3 regions of the Bacillus luti genome follow, and region 2 is predicted to be linked to each of the others. Evidence: predicted binding sites of a transcription regulator. Region 2 holds the regulator's gene; each other region holds the start of a gene.
What was found. The regulator Rex, encoded in region 2, represses fermentation and respiration genes when NADH is low (regulators of the CRP and FNR family bind a similar motif). The targets are predictions, from matches to a motif close to TTGTGAAATATTTCACAA.
Positions count from the first base shown of each region.

Region 1: the regulator Rex is predicted to act here: its motif matches at 2,956-2,973, upstream of EUC40_RS02615 (L-lactate dehydrogenase).
Region 3: the regulator Rex is predicted to act here: its motif matches at 2,648-2,665, upstream of EUC40_RS19375 (formate/nitrite transporter family protein).

Region 1 covers NZ_CP040336.1:492,512-497,947, forward strand. Annotated here, with positions in the region: tRNA gene EUC40_RS02555 (tRNA-Met) at 1-49, shown strand, start outside; tRNA gene EUC40_RS02560 (tRNA-Asp) at 53-128, shown strand; tRNA gene EUC40_RS02565 (tRNA-Phe) at 138-213, shown strand; tRNA gene EUC40_RS02570 (tRNA-Thr) at 228-303, shown strand; tRNA gene EUC40_RS02575 (tRNA-Lys) at 314-389, shown strand; tRNA gene EUC40_RS02580 (tRNA-Gly) at 403-473, shown strand; tRNA gene EUC40_RS02585 (tRNA-Ile) at 484-560, shown strand; tRNA gene EUC40_RS02590 (tRNA-Asn) at 568-642, shown strand; tRNA gene EUC40_RS02595 (tRNA-Ser) at 649-739, shown strand; tRNA gene EUC40_RS02600 (tRNA-Glu) at 746-817, shown strand; gene EUC40_RS02605 (sigma-70 family RNA polymerase sigma factor) at 1,063-1,593, shown strand; gene EUC40_RS02610 (DUF4179 domain-containing protein) at 1,586-2,614, shown strand; gene EUC40_RS02615 (L-lactate dehydrogenase) at 3,091-4,035, shown strand; gene EUC40_RS02620 (S8 family serine peptidase) at 4,210-5,436, opposite strand, start outside.
Region 2 covers NZ_CP040336.1:4,860,740-4,866,175, reverse strand. Annotated here, with positions in the region: gene tsaD (tRNA (adenosine(37)-N6)-threonylcarbamoyltransferase complex transferase subunit TsaD) at 1-337, shown strand, start outside; gene EUC40_RS24425 (ABC-F family ATP-binding cassette domain-containing protein) at 803-2,728, opposite strand; gene EUC40_RS24420 (redox-sensing transcriptional repressor Rex) at 2,916-3,545, shown strand; gene EUC40_RS24415 (YdiK family protein) at 3,575-3,763, opposite strand; gene EUC40_RS24410 (CPBP family intramembrane glutamic endopeptidase) at 3,760-4,509, opposite strand; gene groES (co-chaperone GroES) at 4,910-5,194, shown strand; gene groL (chaperonin GroEL) at 5,233-5,436, shown strand, end outside.
Region 3 covers NZ_CP040336.1:3,814,089-3,819,524, reverse strand. Annotated here, with positions in the region: gene EUC40_RS19390 (LutC/YkgG family protein) at 1-523, shown strand, start outside; gene EUC40_RS19385 (prepilin peptidase) at 636-1,358, shown strand; gene EUC40_RS19380 (cyclic-phosphate processing receiver domain-containing protein) at 1,373-1,684, shown strand; gene EUC40_RS19375 (formate/nitrite transporter family protein) at 1,712-2,563, opposite strand; gene EUC40_RS19370 (TerC family protein) at 2,766-3,560, opposite strand; gene EUC40_RS19365 (TrkH family potassium uptake protein) at 3,855-5,174, opposite strand; gene EUC40_RS19360 (alpha/beta-type small acid-soluble spore protein) at 5,289-5,436, opposite strand, start outside.

The DNA.
Region 1 (5,436 bases), 830 kb from region 2:
CGGGCTCATAACCCGAAGGTCGCAGGTTCAAATCCTGTCCCCGCAACCAAATGGTCCCGTGGTGTAGTGGTTAACATGCCTGCCTGTCACGCAGGAGATCGCCGGTTCGACCCCGGTCGGGACCGCCATTTTAATAAGGCTCGGTAGCTCAGTCGGTAGAGCAGAGGACTGAAAATCCTCGTGTCGGCGGTTCGATTCCGTCCCGAGCCACCATTTTGAAGTCGCAAGCCGACTTAGCTCAATTGGTAGAGCAACTGACTTGTAATCAGTAGGTTGGGGGTTCAAGTCCTCTAGTCGGCACCACTTTCAAAATGAGCCATTAGCTCAGTTGGTAGAGCATCTGACTTTTAATCAGAGGGTCGAAGGTTCGAGTCCTTCATGGCTCACCATTTACAATTTAATGCGGGTGTAGTTTAGTGGTAAAACAAGAGCCTTCCAAGCTCTGGTCGAGAGTTCGATTCTCTTCACCCGCTTTTCAATTATGGGCCTATAGCTCAGCTGGTTAGAGCGCACGCCTGATAAGCGTGAGGTCGATGGTTCGAGTCCATTTAGGCCCACCATAATTGTTCCGCAGTAGCTCAGTGGTAGAGCTATCGGCTGTTAACCGATCGGTCGTAGGTTCGAGTCCTACCTGCGGAGCCATATTATAGAGAAGTACCCAAGTGGCTCAAGGGGCTCCCCTGCTAAGGGAGTAGATCGCTAACGCGGTGCGAGGGTTCGAATCCCTTCTTCTCTGCCAGTAACTGGCCCGTTGGTCAAGTGGTTAAGACACCGCCCTTTCACGGCGGTAACACGGGTTCGAATCCCGTACGGGTCATACTAAAAGAGATAGCATAATCTGCTATCTCTTTTTTGTTGTGTAAAAGTGGACTTTGGATAGTCTGCTTTTTTTTTTTATGGATTTCTTGTATACTTTTTTCTATTTGAATTTCGGGTATCTTTTCTTTAATGCTGTATTTAATCATTGCAATAAATTGTAGAAGATTTATATATATGCACTTATTTTTGCAACCTTTTTATTCTCTCATTCGACTATATTAGTAAAGGGAGGAAGAAATAAAAATGGACATAGCCTATCTAGTAAAACAAGCAACAAGGGGAAATGATCAAGCATTTGAACAACTCATTACTTTTGTTCGTCCGAAATTATATCGAACAGCCTATTCTTATGTAAGAAATGAACAAGATGCACTGGATATATACCAAGAAACAATTTATGAAGCGTATCTTTCATTGAAAAAATTAAAAAAGCCCGAGAAATTTCAAAGTTGGATTACTAAAATTCTTGTTTTTAAATCCATTGATTTTGTAAGAAAATCCTCTAGACAATTTGTTGCGAATGATGAAATGTTTTCTAATTTATGTACGGAAGAGAGCATGAATAAATTAGAACAATCTTTGGATTTAATCGAGGCATTTAATTTTTTAGATCCTACTTACAAAACTATTATTTTATTAAGGTATTATCACGATTTATCTATTAAGGAAATTGCTGAGGTTCTTAATTCTCCAGAAGGAACGGTAAAATCTCAATTACATCGAGCAAAGCAAGCTTTACGCCCCATTTTAAAGGAGGGATATAGTTATGAATAAAGAAGAATTTAATCACCATATCAATGATATTCCTATACCAGAAGATCGGTTAATTCAAAGAGAAAAAACAGCCATGCTTCAAGCTAAGAAAAATGGATACCGTAGAAAAAAAACAATCAAGTATTCTAGTCTTGTTGCTTGTGGAATATGTGTTTCTCTCTTAGGTTTTGGATTCATTTCTCCTACTATGGCAAAGACATTATCGAGTGTTCCAGTTATAGGCCCCATTTATGCACAATTTAATGATATTGCTGCTGATAAAATCGAAAAGGATGAGCTGGCTACATCAATTGAGAGACAAGATAACCATAGTGGTTTAACGATGAAGGTGAAAGAAGCTGTTTACGATGGTGGACGTTTAGTGATCACGGTGGAATACAAAGGAGAAAATACTATTTCAAATAGCAATGAAGAGAAAGCTGGATTTAGTTATGTAACCATTAATGGGAAAGAGGTCAGAGCTGCAATTAGTTCTACTTCACAGAAGCCAAAAGGACGAAACAGCATTATTGAGCAGCATGAATTCACTCTGGCTAATTACGGTGAATTTGGTGATAAAATTGATGTTTCCGTCCATGGGAAAAATTTATTTGGACAAACAGGAACATGGAACGTAGCATTTCCTCTTACAAAAGTTGAAGATGAGATTCGTAAATTCACTCCTAATATAAAAACATTAACGAAAGATAATCTGTATGCATTAACAGTAAATCAAGTAACCTTTTCTTCACTTTCAACGAGGGTTGATTTGACCTTTGATTATCCAAAAGAAATGGAAGTTAATGATAGCTGGCCAGCACTTGATTATACTGTCACTGATGATAAAGGAAAAATTTACGAAGGAGTCAGCTTACAAGTTGGTAGCACGGGACTATACGGACACCATATTGTTTTAGCCCTTCCACCAATGGATAATCCTCCAAAATCCTTAACAATTGAACCTTCGTATCTTAGTGGTCTAAATGATACATTAAAAAATGGGGGTGCTCTAGATTTGAAAACGACTGTGTTGCTACAATAATTGAAGAGCTTTGCTAGGTTATTGACTGTTATTAAGTGATGGTATGTTAATTTGACGTGTATGAAAAAATATCGCTATCCAACTAAGATAAATTTGTATCCATATAATCAAAAAAGGCTATTCTTTTTGTAGAAATATACAGAAAGGATGGCGTTTTTTATGCTGTCATTATTGTTGAGTTATGTTGGTAAGTGGATATATTGCAAACATCGCCGATATAATTTCACTTACTGATAAAATCCCTTTCACAATCTAAAGAAAACGCCTCCATTGAAATGGATTCCACACCTATTCCAACAACTTTACACTCTATGTGAAAAAGTTCACAAATAGGTCATAATTTGTGAAGTAATTCACAATAATACGTGCTACAATATGAATGTAAAGAAGTTAAACAACATTAAATTAGTATTTTAATTAATTACTTAAACAATTATAAAAAAAATATATGTAAACAATTGAGAGGGGAAATTACCATGAAAAAAGGTATCAATCGCGTAGTATTAGTAGGAACAGGAGCTGTAGGTTGTAGTTACGCTTACTCAATGATCAATCAAGGTGTAGCTGAAGAATTCGTATTAGTAGATGTTAATGAAGCAAAAGCAGAAGGGGAAGCAATGGACTTAAGCCATGCGGTACCATTCTCTCCAGCAGCAACAAAAGTTTGGAGCGGTAGTTATGCAGATTGTAAAGATGCAGATTTAGTTGTTATCACTGCTGGATTACCACAAAAGCCAGGCGAAACTCGTTTAGACTTAGTTGAGAAAAATACAAAAATCTTTAAACAAATCGTTCGCGGTATTATGGATAGCGGATTCGATGGAATCTTCTTAATCGCAACAAACCCAGTTGACATTTTAACTTACGTAACTTGGAAAGAATCTGGTTTACCAAAAGAGCGCGTAATCGGTTCTGGTACTACTTTAGACTCTGCTCGTTTCCGTTACATGTTAGGTGACTACTTAGATGTAGATCCACGTAACGTTCATGCTTACATCGTTGGTGAGCACGGTGACACTGAACTTCCAGTATGGAGCCATGCTACTGTAGGTGTACAAAAACTAGAAACAATTTTAGCTAACAACGAACAGTACAAACAAGAAGACTTAGATAAAATCTTCGAAAATGTACGTGACGCAGCTTACCATATCATCGAGCGTAAAGGCGCAACTTACTACGGAATCGGTATGTCACTACTTCGTGTAACTAAAGCGATCTTAAGCAACGAGAACAGCGTATTAACTGTATCTGCATACCTTGAAGGTCAATATGGTGAGAAAGATGCTTACGTAGGTGTTCCAGCTGTTATTAACCGCCAAGGTGTACGTGAAATCGTAGAACTTGAGCTAAATGAAGAAGAAAAAGCGAAATTCGCTCATTCTGTAAAAGTGTTAAAAGAAACAATGGCACCAGTACTATAATAATTGCTAAATAATTCAGAGGCGGGAAACTGCTTCCTACCTCTGAGTTTTTATATAATTTAAATATAAATTCCTTTTCCGGTTTCCCTTGTATATCCCCAATATACCCCTTTTGCTGGATAAGGGTCGTTTATAGAAAAGAGCACTCTACGTAAAGTAGAGTGCTCTTTATTATTATTTTTTAGGCGTTAATCCTAATTTCTTTAAAATATCTGCAAGTGTACCGCTTTTTGATTTTTCAACAGGTGTTTGTGATTTAGATGCATCAGGACCTTTTTTCAAGAAGTTCTTTTCAACGAAGCGAATATCTTTTTCGTCAACAATGCCATCTTTGTTAAGGTCACCGTCTTTTACAGATAGTCCTTTTTTACCGTAGTTGCCAGCGATAATTTCTGCATCTTTAATATCAATTACTTTATCGCCATTTACATCACCTGCAAGGTTTTCATCAAAGCGTGCATAATAATATTGGCCGAGCAGTTTACCATCTTTTTCAGTACCTAGTTTCGTAGTTAGGCGGCTTGTTAAGTGCCCTGGTACTTCTACATATAAGTTGTAGTCGCGTTTATTAACAGGAAGTCCATTTAGCTTGAAGTATCCGTATTTATCAAGTGAACCTTCAAACTTATGACGGTAAGAATCAGTTGCATATACTTTTACGCCAAGTTTCGTATAATCGAACTTTTCATCTAAATAGCCACGTTCATTTACGAATGCGCCAGGTTTAATATTGCCTTCTACTAGTGAGTTTAAGGACATAACTGAGAATGTTTGATCTTGAAGGACACGCATTCTATTTGGCTCTGATTCACCTTGTTTCCAGTAAGCAAACACTGATAAATCTAACTGGGCGTTTGTTTCATAAAACTCATCATTTTCTACTTTGAAAGTTACATCAATGAATGGGAAATCACCATCTAATCCAGCGAAGTTTTTGTCATCAATAGCTCCGCCAACTGTAACAGAACCCTCTTCTAATTTCGGCTCGTTCACTTTTGCAGTTACACCTTTTTCAGAAAGGAGTTTTTCAAAAGCAGGATTGAATTTCGCATTTGCAAATTTGAAGTTCTTCTCTAGGAATTTCACGTTAAATTCCCCAGAAACAAACTGTTTTACGTGTTTCGCGTTTAGTGTTACAGTAAGTTCATCATTTTTGTATACTTCTTTTTTATCATAACTAGTTTTCGCATATTGGGCTCCTTGTGGGATAAACCAATAGTTATTTACCCCGTTTGGATAGTCAGGTCCCGCAGTTGCATAATCGAAAATATATACCCCTGTATTCATTGGACCTTCCACTTTAAAGGATTCAGGAGTAATACCAACTTTAAAGTCACCATTTGCATTAATAGGTAAAAACTTATGCAAGTATGGGGAATAGTCATAGTACATAACTCCGTT
Region 2 (5,436 bases):
AAAACAACGCGGTATAGAAATTGCACCAGAAGATTTAGCAGCAAGTTTTCAGGAGAGTGTAATTGACGTACTAGTAACGAAAGCGTCTCGTGCAGCGGATGCATATAACGTAAAGCAAGTGCTTCTTGCTGGTGGAGTGGCCGCAAATAAAGGGCTTCGTGCACGTTTAGAAGCAGAATTTGCACAAAAAGAAAACATTGAGCTAATTATTCCGCCATTATTCTTATGCACAGATAATGCAGCAATGATTGCAGCGGCAGGTACAATTGCATATGAACAAGGAAAACGTGCGACATTAGCTTTAAATGCAAATCCAGGATTAGATATTGAAGCATAGTTATACACAAAATTAACCACAGCTTGTGGATAAAAGCCATATTATCTGTTGATAATGTGGCTTTTACTGTGTATATAAAATGTTAATAACTTTTTCTTGGGTTGTGGATAATGTGGAAAAGTTGTTTCTATGTTTATATATTAAAGGTGGATATGTGTATAACATTGTGGATAAACGGAATGAAGTCTGACCTTTGAATATATCCTTTTTCGGGAAATAAAATGATGGTGAATATCTGAAAAGATATTTCGAGATAATCTTCTTTTAATTTGCGAATTGGTACGGATGTCAAACTTTGTCGGTAAATCGATACTTGGTGTCGAATCGTTGATATAGTTCAAGTTACGATAGACATATTCAAAAAAATGTTTATGTACGATGAAGTTGATTTCTGCTAGAAAACAAAAAGGATGTCGCATAGTCAAAAATCTCGACTTATGAGACACCCTTCTTATTGAAATGCTTTTATAAATGTAGTTCTTCCCATTCTGCCATACAAGCTTCAAGTTGTTCTTGTAGTGTTTGTTTTTTAGTTGTAATTTCACTAGCCTTTTCATAATCAGCATATATTTCTGGTAAGCAAAGCTGATCTTCTAACGTAGCAATTTCTTCTTCAAATTCTACGATACTTTGTTCCAGTTCTTCAATTTTTCTAGTGCGTTGACGCTCTAGTTTTTTACGTTCTTTTTCTTCTAGATAATTTAACTTTTCTTGTGCAACGACCTTTTGAACAGGTACGTCATTTTCTTCCTGTTCAAGCTCTGCACGTTCAATCATTTCATTTTTCTTTTCAACGTAGTAATCGTAATCCCCTAAATACTCCTGTGCACCTTCTGTTGATAACTCAACAACAGTTGTTGTTACGCGATTAATAAAGTAGCGGTCATGTGAAACGAATAGAAGAGTTCCAGGGTAATCAATTAAAGCATTCTCCAAAATCTCTTTACTATTTAAATCAAGATGGTTTGTCGGCTCATCGAGAATTAATAAATTGGATTTTTGCATCATAAGTTTTGCGAGAGCTAATCGAGCCTTTTGTCCACCACTAAGAGAAGATACTGGCTTCAGTACATCATCCCCTGTGAATAAAAAGTTGCCTAGTATTGTGCGAATTTCTTTTTCAGGTTGCAGTGGATATTCATCCCATAGTTCATTTAACACGCGCTTAGAAGATGTCAAATTGGCTTGTTCTTGATCGTAATAACCAACAGATACATTAGATCCGAAAGAAACATCACCATTTAATAATGGTAACTTATTCACAATGGACTTTAACAATGTGGATTTCCCAATTCCGTTTGGTCCAACTAAAGCAACGCTATCCCCGCGTGTTAAGCGCATAGTTACATGTTCAATGATCGGATCTGCATCATAGCCAATAGTTGCATCTTTTACTTGTAAAACATCATTCCCACTTTGTTTTTCGATGTCGAAGTGGAATGATGCTGACTTAGAATCACCTAATGGTCTTGTTAATAATTCCATTCGATCCAATTGTTTACGGCGGCTTTGTGCGCGCTTCGTCGTAGATGCACGAGCTATATTCTTTTGGACGAAGTCTTCAAGCTTAGCGATTTCATCTTGTTGTTTTTCGTAACGCTTCATTTCTTGCTCGTATAAAGCTGATTTTAAGTCTAAATATTTACTGTAGTTCCCAACAAATCGTCTGCTTTCTTTATTCGAAATTTCATATACTTGTGTAACGAGTTTGTCTAAGAAATAACGGTCATGTGAAACGATTAGTATCGCGCCAGGATAGCCTTGTAAATATTGTTCAAGCCATGTTAATGTTTCGATGTCTAAATGGTTTGTAGGCTCGTCCAAAATAAGTAAGTCTGGTTTCGTTAATAATAGTTTACCGAGAGCTAATCGTGTTTTTTGTCCACCGCTTAAAGTAGAGATTGTCGTCTGATGTGTTTCAACTGGGAAGCCAAGACCGCTTAAAATCGAGCGAATGTCTGCTTCGTACTGATAACCACCTTTGTCTTTATAGTCTAATTGCAATTGATCATAATCAGCTAATAATTTTTCGTATATAGCTGCGTTTGAAAAGTTTTCTTCTTTTCCCATCTCTTGCTCAAGCCTTCGAAGTTTTGTCTCCATTTGCTGCAAGTGCGTAAAGACGGTTAACATTTCATCCCAAATTGTTAACGACGTTTCTAATCCGGTATTTTGAGCTAAATATCCCATTGAGACATCTTTCGGTTTTATAATTTCACCGCCATCATGAGATAACTCCCCAGCAATTATTTTTAATAATGTAGATTTCCCGGCTCCATTTCGTCCGACTAATGCGATACGATCTTTCGTTTGCACTTCCAATTTTATGTTTGCAAGAATCGTTTCTGCACCGTATAATTTCGAAAGTCCATTTACTTGTAATAAAATCAATGTTTTCACCTCAAATAATTTCTTAACTTTGCCATGTTTATATTTCTCAATCATACTAAAAATAGTGTATAGTTTAAAATACAGAGAGAATACTTCTTCTTTCTATTATACAAGGAATTTAATGAGTGCTAAACTTCTGTATTTGATTAAAGTATATGAATCAAGATAGGAAGAGAGGAGAGGTTATATGGATCAGCAGAAAATTCCACAAGCCACTGCTAAGCGATTGCCTCTATACTATCGATTTATCCAAAACTTATCTCTTTCTGGTAAGCAACGTGTTTCATCAGCCGAATTGAGTGAAGCGGTAAAGGTTGATTCCGCAACGATTCGAAGAGATTTCTCGTATTTTGGAGCGTTAGGGAAAAAAGGATATGGATATAATGTAAATTATTTATTATCATTTTTCCGGGAAACACTCGATCAAGATGATATAACACGTGTAGCGCTTATTGGAGTAGGTAATTTAGGGACCGCTTTCTTACATTATAATTTCACGAAAAACAATAATACAAAGATTGAAATGGCATTTGATGTTAGTGAAGAGAAAGTTGGAACAGAAATCGGAGGCATTCCTGTATATCATTTAGATGAATTAGAAGAACGTTTATCAACTGATATACAAGTGGCGATATTAACAGTACCCGCTACAGTAGCGCAATCTGTAGCAGATAGATTGGCAGAAACAAACGTGCACGGTATTTTAAATTTTACACCAGCACGCTTAAATGTGTCAGAGAATATAAGAATTCATCATATTGATTTAGCTGTAGAGTTACAAACACTCGTTTACTTTTTGAAAAATTATCCACAATAAAACGCAGAGGAAGCGACCTCTGCGTTTTATTATTTCTTCTGTGTGAATTTAACTAATATAAGGCGAAGCGCCAAATTAAAATCAATTGTCGCCATAACTGCAAATAGTATTGTCCACATATTCCAGATTGTATCTGTTACGTTCGTAATGGCGAAACGTGTAAAGATACATCCGAGAAGGAAGTACAATGCAGCCATGAACAATGGTGAGTTTCTCATACTAAAAATCCTCCGATAAAGCCTTGCATTTTTTCAGCTTCTTTAATCATTTCTTGAATTTGCTCATTGCTTACTGCAATTTGAGCGAGTGCGACGAATGTATTCATCGCAACATGAGCTGCAATTGGAACGATAATACGTTTCGTTTTTACATATAAAAAGGCGAATACGAGTCCCATAGCAGTGTATACCAATAAGTGAGTAAAATCAAAATGAATCGCCGCAAATACAAGAGAACTAATGATAGCGGCAATAAAGAAGTTAAACTTCTTATAAAGTGTACCAAATAAAATTTTTCTAAATACGATTTCTTCTAAAATTGGTCCTATAATAGATACAACAATAAGGAACCAAGGTGTTGTTCTTGCGATGTCCATAAGCCTTGCTGTATTTTCAGATCCAGGTTTAATACCTAGTAAATACATTTCAATCATACCAGCGATACTTTGTGAGAAAAAGGCTAAGAAGAACCCGATGAAAATCCATCCAACTGTAGCTGGAACAGAAGAGCGCATCGTATCTAAATGCCTGTCGCGAATGTCTGTTCTAAGTAACCAAAGTACGATACATAATGCAATAAAGAAGCTAATGATTGCCCAGTGGCCAGTTATGAGCTGGAATTTCTCCTCTCTAGTAAATCCCCTGTTATCATAAAGTCCAGTTTTTAGGAGAAGTGGTAATCCAGCAATTGATGATAACTGCATTAAAATGTATGTAACGATAATCCACCAATATTGTTTCTTCAAATGGTTTAACCATCCTTTCTAACTCTAGTGTATGAGATAAGGCAGGATAACATGTAATATGCTACCTACGATATAAACTTTCATTTGAATTATGATTTTTTTGTAAATTTGTATTGGAAATTAAAGTAGAAGACAGGAAAAAGTTGTGTGTATAGCGAAAACAACTTAGGGTGTCTTTCATATTGTAACATACGAGGAGTAGAAACAACGATTCATATGATAAAGCTAGTAGAAGAAGGATTTTATATAGAAAAGTATATATAGTAATTTGCGAAAAAATTATGATTTTTTTACTTGCAAAAGAAATTGAGATTATTTATTATTATAAGTGTGTTAGCACTCGGGTGACTTGAGTGCTAATAAATAAAATTTACATAACACAATGAGGAGGTTATTGTTCATGCTAAAGCCATTAGGTGATCGCGTTGTAATTGAGCTTGTTCAAGCAGAAGAAAAAACAGCAAGTGGTATTGTATTACCAGACACTGCAAAGGAAAAACCACAAGAGGGTAAAGTTGTTGCAGCAGGTACTGGTCGAGTGCTTGAAAATGGTGAGCGTGTTGCTTTAGAGGTAGCAGCAGGTGATCTTATCATCTTCTCAAAATATGCAGGTACTGAAGTGAAATACGAAGGTAAAGAGTACTTGATTTTACGTGAAAGTGACATTTTAGCGGTTATCGGTTAATTATATAAATCTTAAACAATCCAAGGGGGTCAATTATTATGGCAAAAGATATTAAATTTAGTGAAGAAGCACGTCGTTCGATGCTTCGCGGTGTCGACACTCTTGCAAACGCAGTAAAAGTAACGCTTGGACCAAAAGGTCGTAACGTTGTACTTGAAAAAAAATTCGGTTCACCACTTATTACTAATGATGGTGTAACGATCGCAAAAGAAATCGAATTAGAAGATGCATTCGAAAACATG
Region 3 (5,436 bases), 1.0 Mb from region 2:
AACTGTCGTGGAAACGACAAATGATCGTTTGCATGAAGACCTTCAAAAAGAAATCATGGAAAATGGCGGGGGACCTATTTTATTATCAGCAGATGACCGTTTTGATGCATATGGTTTAACATCTTTATTTAAAGAAGAACTTCCAAAGCGAGATATTGAAGTGAATGTATGGGATCCTGAGAAAAAAGAAGAGAATATGCGTATCGCGGAAAGAGCGAATATTGGAATTGCATTTAGTGATTATACTTTAGCTGAATCTGGTACGATTGTTGTACAAAGTCATAAAGGCCAAGGTCGTTCTTTACACTTTTTACCGACTGTATACTTTGCTATTATTCCACGTGAAACACTTGTGCCTCGTATTACACAAGCAGTTCAGGATATGAACACACGTGTAGAAAATGGCGAGGCAGTAGCATCTTGTATTAACTTTATTACAGGACCGAGTAACTCGGCAGATATTGAAATGAATCTTGTTGTCGGTGTACATGGACCATTAAAAGCAGTATATTTCATCGTATAAAAAGGGGAAAGCAGGCCAGAAAATGGCCTGCTTTTTTAGTAGAATAAAGGATAATATGAAGTAGAAGTTCTCTCCTTTTTTTGCTATGTTCTTTTGGAAAGGAGAGGAAGGGATGTTCACTTATGTATATGCACTGTTAGCAGGGATGGTGTTTGGTTCTTTTTTTATGGTAATCGCAATGAGGGTTCCTGTAGGTAAATCTATTATTACACCGCGTTCATATTGTCACAACTGCAAGTATACGTTACAGCCGAAAGAACTGATTCCAATCATTTCATTTTGTATGCAGAAGGGCCGTTGTACGAATTGTAAAAGAAAAATTTCAAGTTTATACGTATTATTTGAATTTCTTACAGGGAGTCTATTTGTTCTTACTGCATATGTAATTGGAATAGAACGAGAGCTTATTCCTATTTTATCGCTCTTTTCTTTACTTCTCATTATTTCCGTTACAGATTTAGTATATATGCTAATACCTAATCGTATTTTAATTTGGTTTGCATTTTTAATTACTTTAGAATGTATTTTTGTACCATTAGTTACTTGGATAGATAGTATAGTTGGTAGTGGAATCATTTTTATTTTGTTATATTGTGTGCGAAGGATTTATCCAGAGGGTCTTGGCGGAGGGGATATAAAACTACTTTCGTTACTTGGATTTATAGTAGGAGTGAAGGGGATTTTTATCATTTTATTTTTAGCATCTTGTTTTAGTCTTTGCTTTTTCGGAATTGGTATTGCATTAAAACGTATAGAAGTACGAAAGCCAATTCCGTTTGGTCCTTTTATTAGTCTTGGGGCAATATGTTATGTATTGGTCGTATATTCAAAGTAGAGAGGACGTAGAAAATGAATGTATATATGGATGATCAAAGAAGTTGCCCGTTCGGATATGTGCCCGCAACGACAGTAAAATGTGCCTTGCAAATGGTTCGGGATTATGATGTGAATATTCTTTCCCTTGATTTTAATATGGGATGGCGACAGAGTAATGGGCTTGATTTCGTAGATGCTTTTTGTGAAGAGAAATTATATGTTAAGGAAATTCACTTTCATACAAATGATGTCATTGGTATGTATAAGATGAGACAAAGAATAGAAAGAGGGAAAGAACAAGGAGAGATTGAAGTCAATATTATTGTGAAATATGTGGGGAGCTAAAAACTCCAAAGTAAAACTTTGGAGTTTTTAATGTTTCATATGAGCTTGTAAAGGAATGATTTCCTCTGTTTGAACTGCTGCTAATTCAGTTTCTTCCTGTTCAACAGTAGGTGCTTTCTTTGTTAAGTAATGATAAACCATACCGACAAATACGGAACCGCCAATAATGTTACCGATTGTAACAGGAATTAAGTTATGAATAGCACCTGCAAAAGAAATTGACTCGGGATGTGGTGAAACTAAAGATAAAGCAAACAGAGATAAGTTTGCAATGCTATGTTCGTAACCAGATAAGAAGAATGTGAAAACGAGTAGCATCATCATCATAATTTTTGCTGTATCACCTTTAACTTGAGAAGGTAAGAAACAAGCAAGACATACAAGCCAGTTACATAAAATTGCTTTAAAGAATAATTGCATTGTAGGTGTATTCATTTTTCCTTCAACGACTTTATTCATGAAATGACCGTGATCGATTGCTTCGAAAATGCCAGTTGCGTAAAATAGTAAAGCAAAGAATAAAGCGCCAGCTAAATTGCCTGCATAACAAGCGACCCAGTTACGAAGTGTATCAGAAATTGTTGTTTCTTTTCTTAAAGTTGCTACAGTGAAGTACATTGTGTTTCCAGTAAACAATTCAGCACCGCCATATATAATAAGTACGAGGGCAATTCCGAAAAACATGGAAGCAACTAAATAAGTTGCTGGTGAATCTGCAATGTGAAAAAAGTTACCTAATTTAAAACATAGTACAATAATAAAACCGATATAAATACCCGCAAGTGCGGCACGGATGAAATATTGCATCGGGTTTGTATCTAGCATTTGTTTTTTGCTCTTAGCCAGTTTGACAACATAATCTAATCCTTGTTCTAGCATGAGTAATACGCTCCTTTAGTACATCATCTATAAATACTCCTTATATGAATAAAGTACATGGAATTGTTCACAGTTTCAATAAGTTTGTGCAATGTTTCACAAAAAGGACATACATATATTAAGAAAACGTTTACAAAGGGTAGTATAATGGAATTTTTTCTGGACATTGAGAGAGGGAATGGAAAAAGAAAAAGCGCTGTAATTACAGCGCTTTTTCGTCTAAATTCTTTTCTACTTTTACTTCTACTTCTTTCGAGAAGAACCAACCACCAACAGCGATTCCGACTAATACAATCCAGAATGTAAGCTTCCATGGTGTAGATTCTGGGAATGAATGCGGAAGGACACCTAAAGCAGGGTGTGCTAACGTATAAATTGCTAATTTCACACCAACCCAACCTACAATTAAGAATGCTGCAGTTTCAAGTCCTGGTTTACGTTTTAATATTTGTACGAAAGCAGTTGCGGCAAATCGCATTATAACTAATCCGATAAGTCCACCTGTAAAGATAACGATAAATTGACCTGTATCAAGACTACCAATCGTACCTAATCCTGTTTTCGGTAAAGTTACTGCTAGTGCAACAGCCGCTAAAATTGAATCAACAGCGAAGGCGATATCAGCAACTTCGACTTTAAATACAGTCCACCAAAAGTTCTCTTGTTTTTTCTTTTCTTCTTTTTCTTCGGTTTCTTCATCCGTATTCTTTTTAACATACGTTTTAAATAAGTGATTACCAGCGATAAACATAAGATAAAGGGCACCGATTGCTTGCACCTGCCATACATCGACTAAGAATGAGATCATAAATAACGATCCGAATCGGAAAACAAATGCCCCCGCTAATCCATAAAATAGTGCTTTTTTACGTTTTTCTTCTGGTAAGTGTTTTACCATAATTGCAAGAACGAGAGCGTTATCAGCCGCTAAAATCCCTTCAAGTGCAATTAGGATGAGTAATACCCAACCATACTCCAATAATAATGATACATCCATGTACATTCTCCTCTCATTTCTATAAGTACTAAATAAGTGAAGAATTTCCCCACTATTTAGCTTCCCCATACTCCTGCCTATTAACGATGGAAGAATTTGGTAATGAATACAAAAAAGACCTCTGCCGTTAATAGGCAAAGGTCTTGCTAGACATATGTAATGAAAATGCCAACAAAGCCGGAAGAACTAAGTTCTACGTAATGACGACTTTGTTTCCAAGAAAAATTCTCGGACGCTACTCCCCTTTGGAGATATGCTATTGTATTCTCATTATATGGATAATTTATACGGTTGTCAACCTGTTAAAATATCTTCATTCGGATATTTTATTTTCCGGTTCTTTTTACGTGCAAAGGAAAAAGCCAATGTTAAAGGTCCCATCTTCCCAAAAAACATCATAAAGATAATAATAGCTTTTCCGATCATAGTTAAGTGGGGAGTTAAATTCATACTGAGACCAACAGTACCAAATGCTGAAAATACTTCGAAAGCACTCATCAATAGAGGAACACGCTCAGTAATACTTAAAATTAAAATAGCAAAAAAGATAAATGAAATGGAAATAATAGTAATGGTTAATGATTTGACAATGAGAGTATCTTTAATAGATTTTTTAAACACGACAATATCATCTTGCTCTTGTAAAAATTTAAATACGCCAAAAAACATAATTAAAAATGTCGTTAACTTAATTCCACCACCAGTTGAAGCGCTACCTGCACCAATAAACATAAGGAGCATCATTAATAGTAGGGAAGGTTTGGATAATGCAGAAATATCAACCGTATTAAACCCGGCAGTTCGCGTTGAAATTGCTTGGAAATAAGCGGCCATTCCTTCTTCAAAGGGAGTAAACCCTCTCATAGAAAGGGAGTTATGGAACTCGAATATAAAAATAAACAAGGTAGCAATAATATTGACGATTAGAGTAGAAGAAAGCATAAGTTTTGAATGTAAAGTAAGGTTTTTAAAGTTTTTCTTTCTTTTTATATCTACGATTACTGTAAAACCAATCCCGCCTAAAATGATGAGAGAGGAAATAACAAGATTGACAAGAATACTATGGGAATGGGACATTAAGTTATCACTCCACACAGAAAAACCAGCATTGTTAAAGGCTGAGATTGAATGAAAAAAGCTATAATATAGCCCTTTAGCAATCCCGTATTTTGGTACCCATTCAAAAGAGAGAAACAAAGTAGCGATACATTCGACTGTAAAAGAGAATAAAAATAATGCTTTGGCAAGACGAATGACGCCGCCAATATTCGTTTGATTTAACGCTTGTTGCAGTAAAATTCGGTTTTGAAGCCCGATTTTTCTGCCAAGCATAATGGCAATTAAAACAGCAAAGCTCATAATACCAAGACCGCCCACTTGTATAAGCGTTAAAATGACACACTGTCCAAACAAAGTAAATACTTTTCCAGTATCCACAACACCAAGCCCAGTAACAGTACAAGCAGAAACGGTTGTAAATAAGGCATCGAGCCATGAAATAGACGTTGTTGTAGCAATTGGTAATTTTAATAAGCATGTGCCCACGATGGATAACACAATGAAAGATAAAGTAAGAACGCGGGGAGGACTCATGCTAATATTAATCCGTTTCATGTCACATATCGCTCCTTTTGGTTTGCTTTTACTAGTATGTGAAAAAGGGCTATTATGTATGTTGAAAATAGAAAGAGGCAGAGAATATCTGCCTCTAAGCCATATGTTATAGTATTATCCACGTAATTGTTGTTGAGCTAAAGCAACAAGGCGTTTTGTTACTTCCCCGCCAACTGAACCGTTAGAGCGAGATGCTGTATTAGAGCCTAAGCTAACACCGAATTCTTGTGCAATTTCATATTTAAATTGTTCAAGCGCTTGT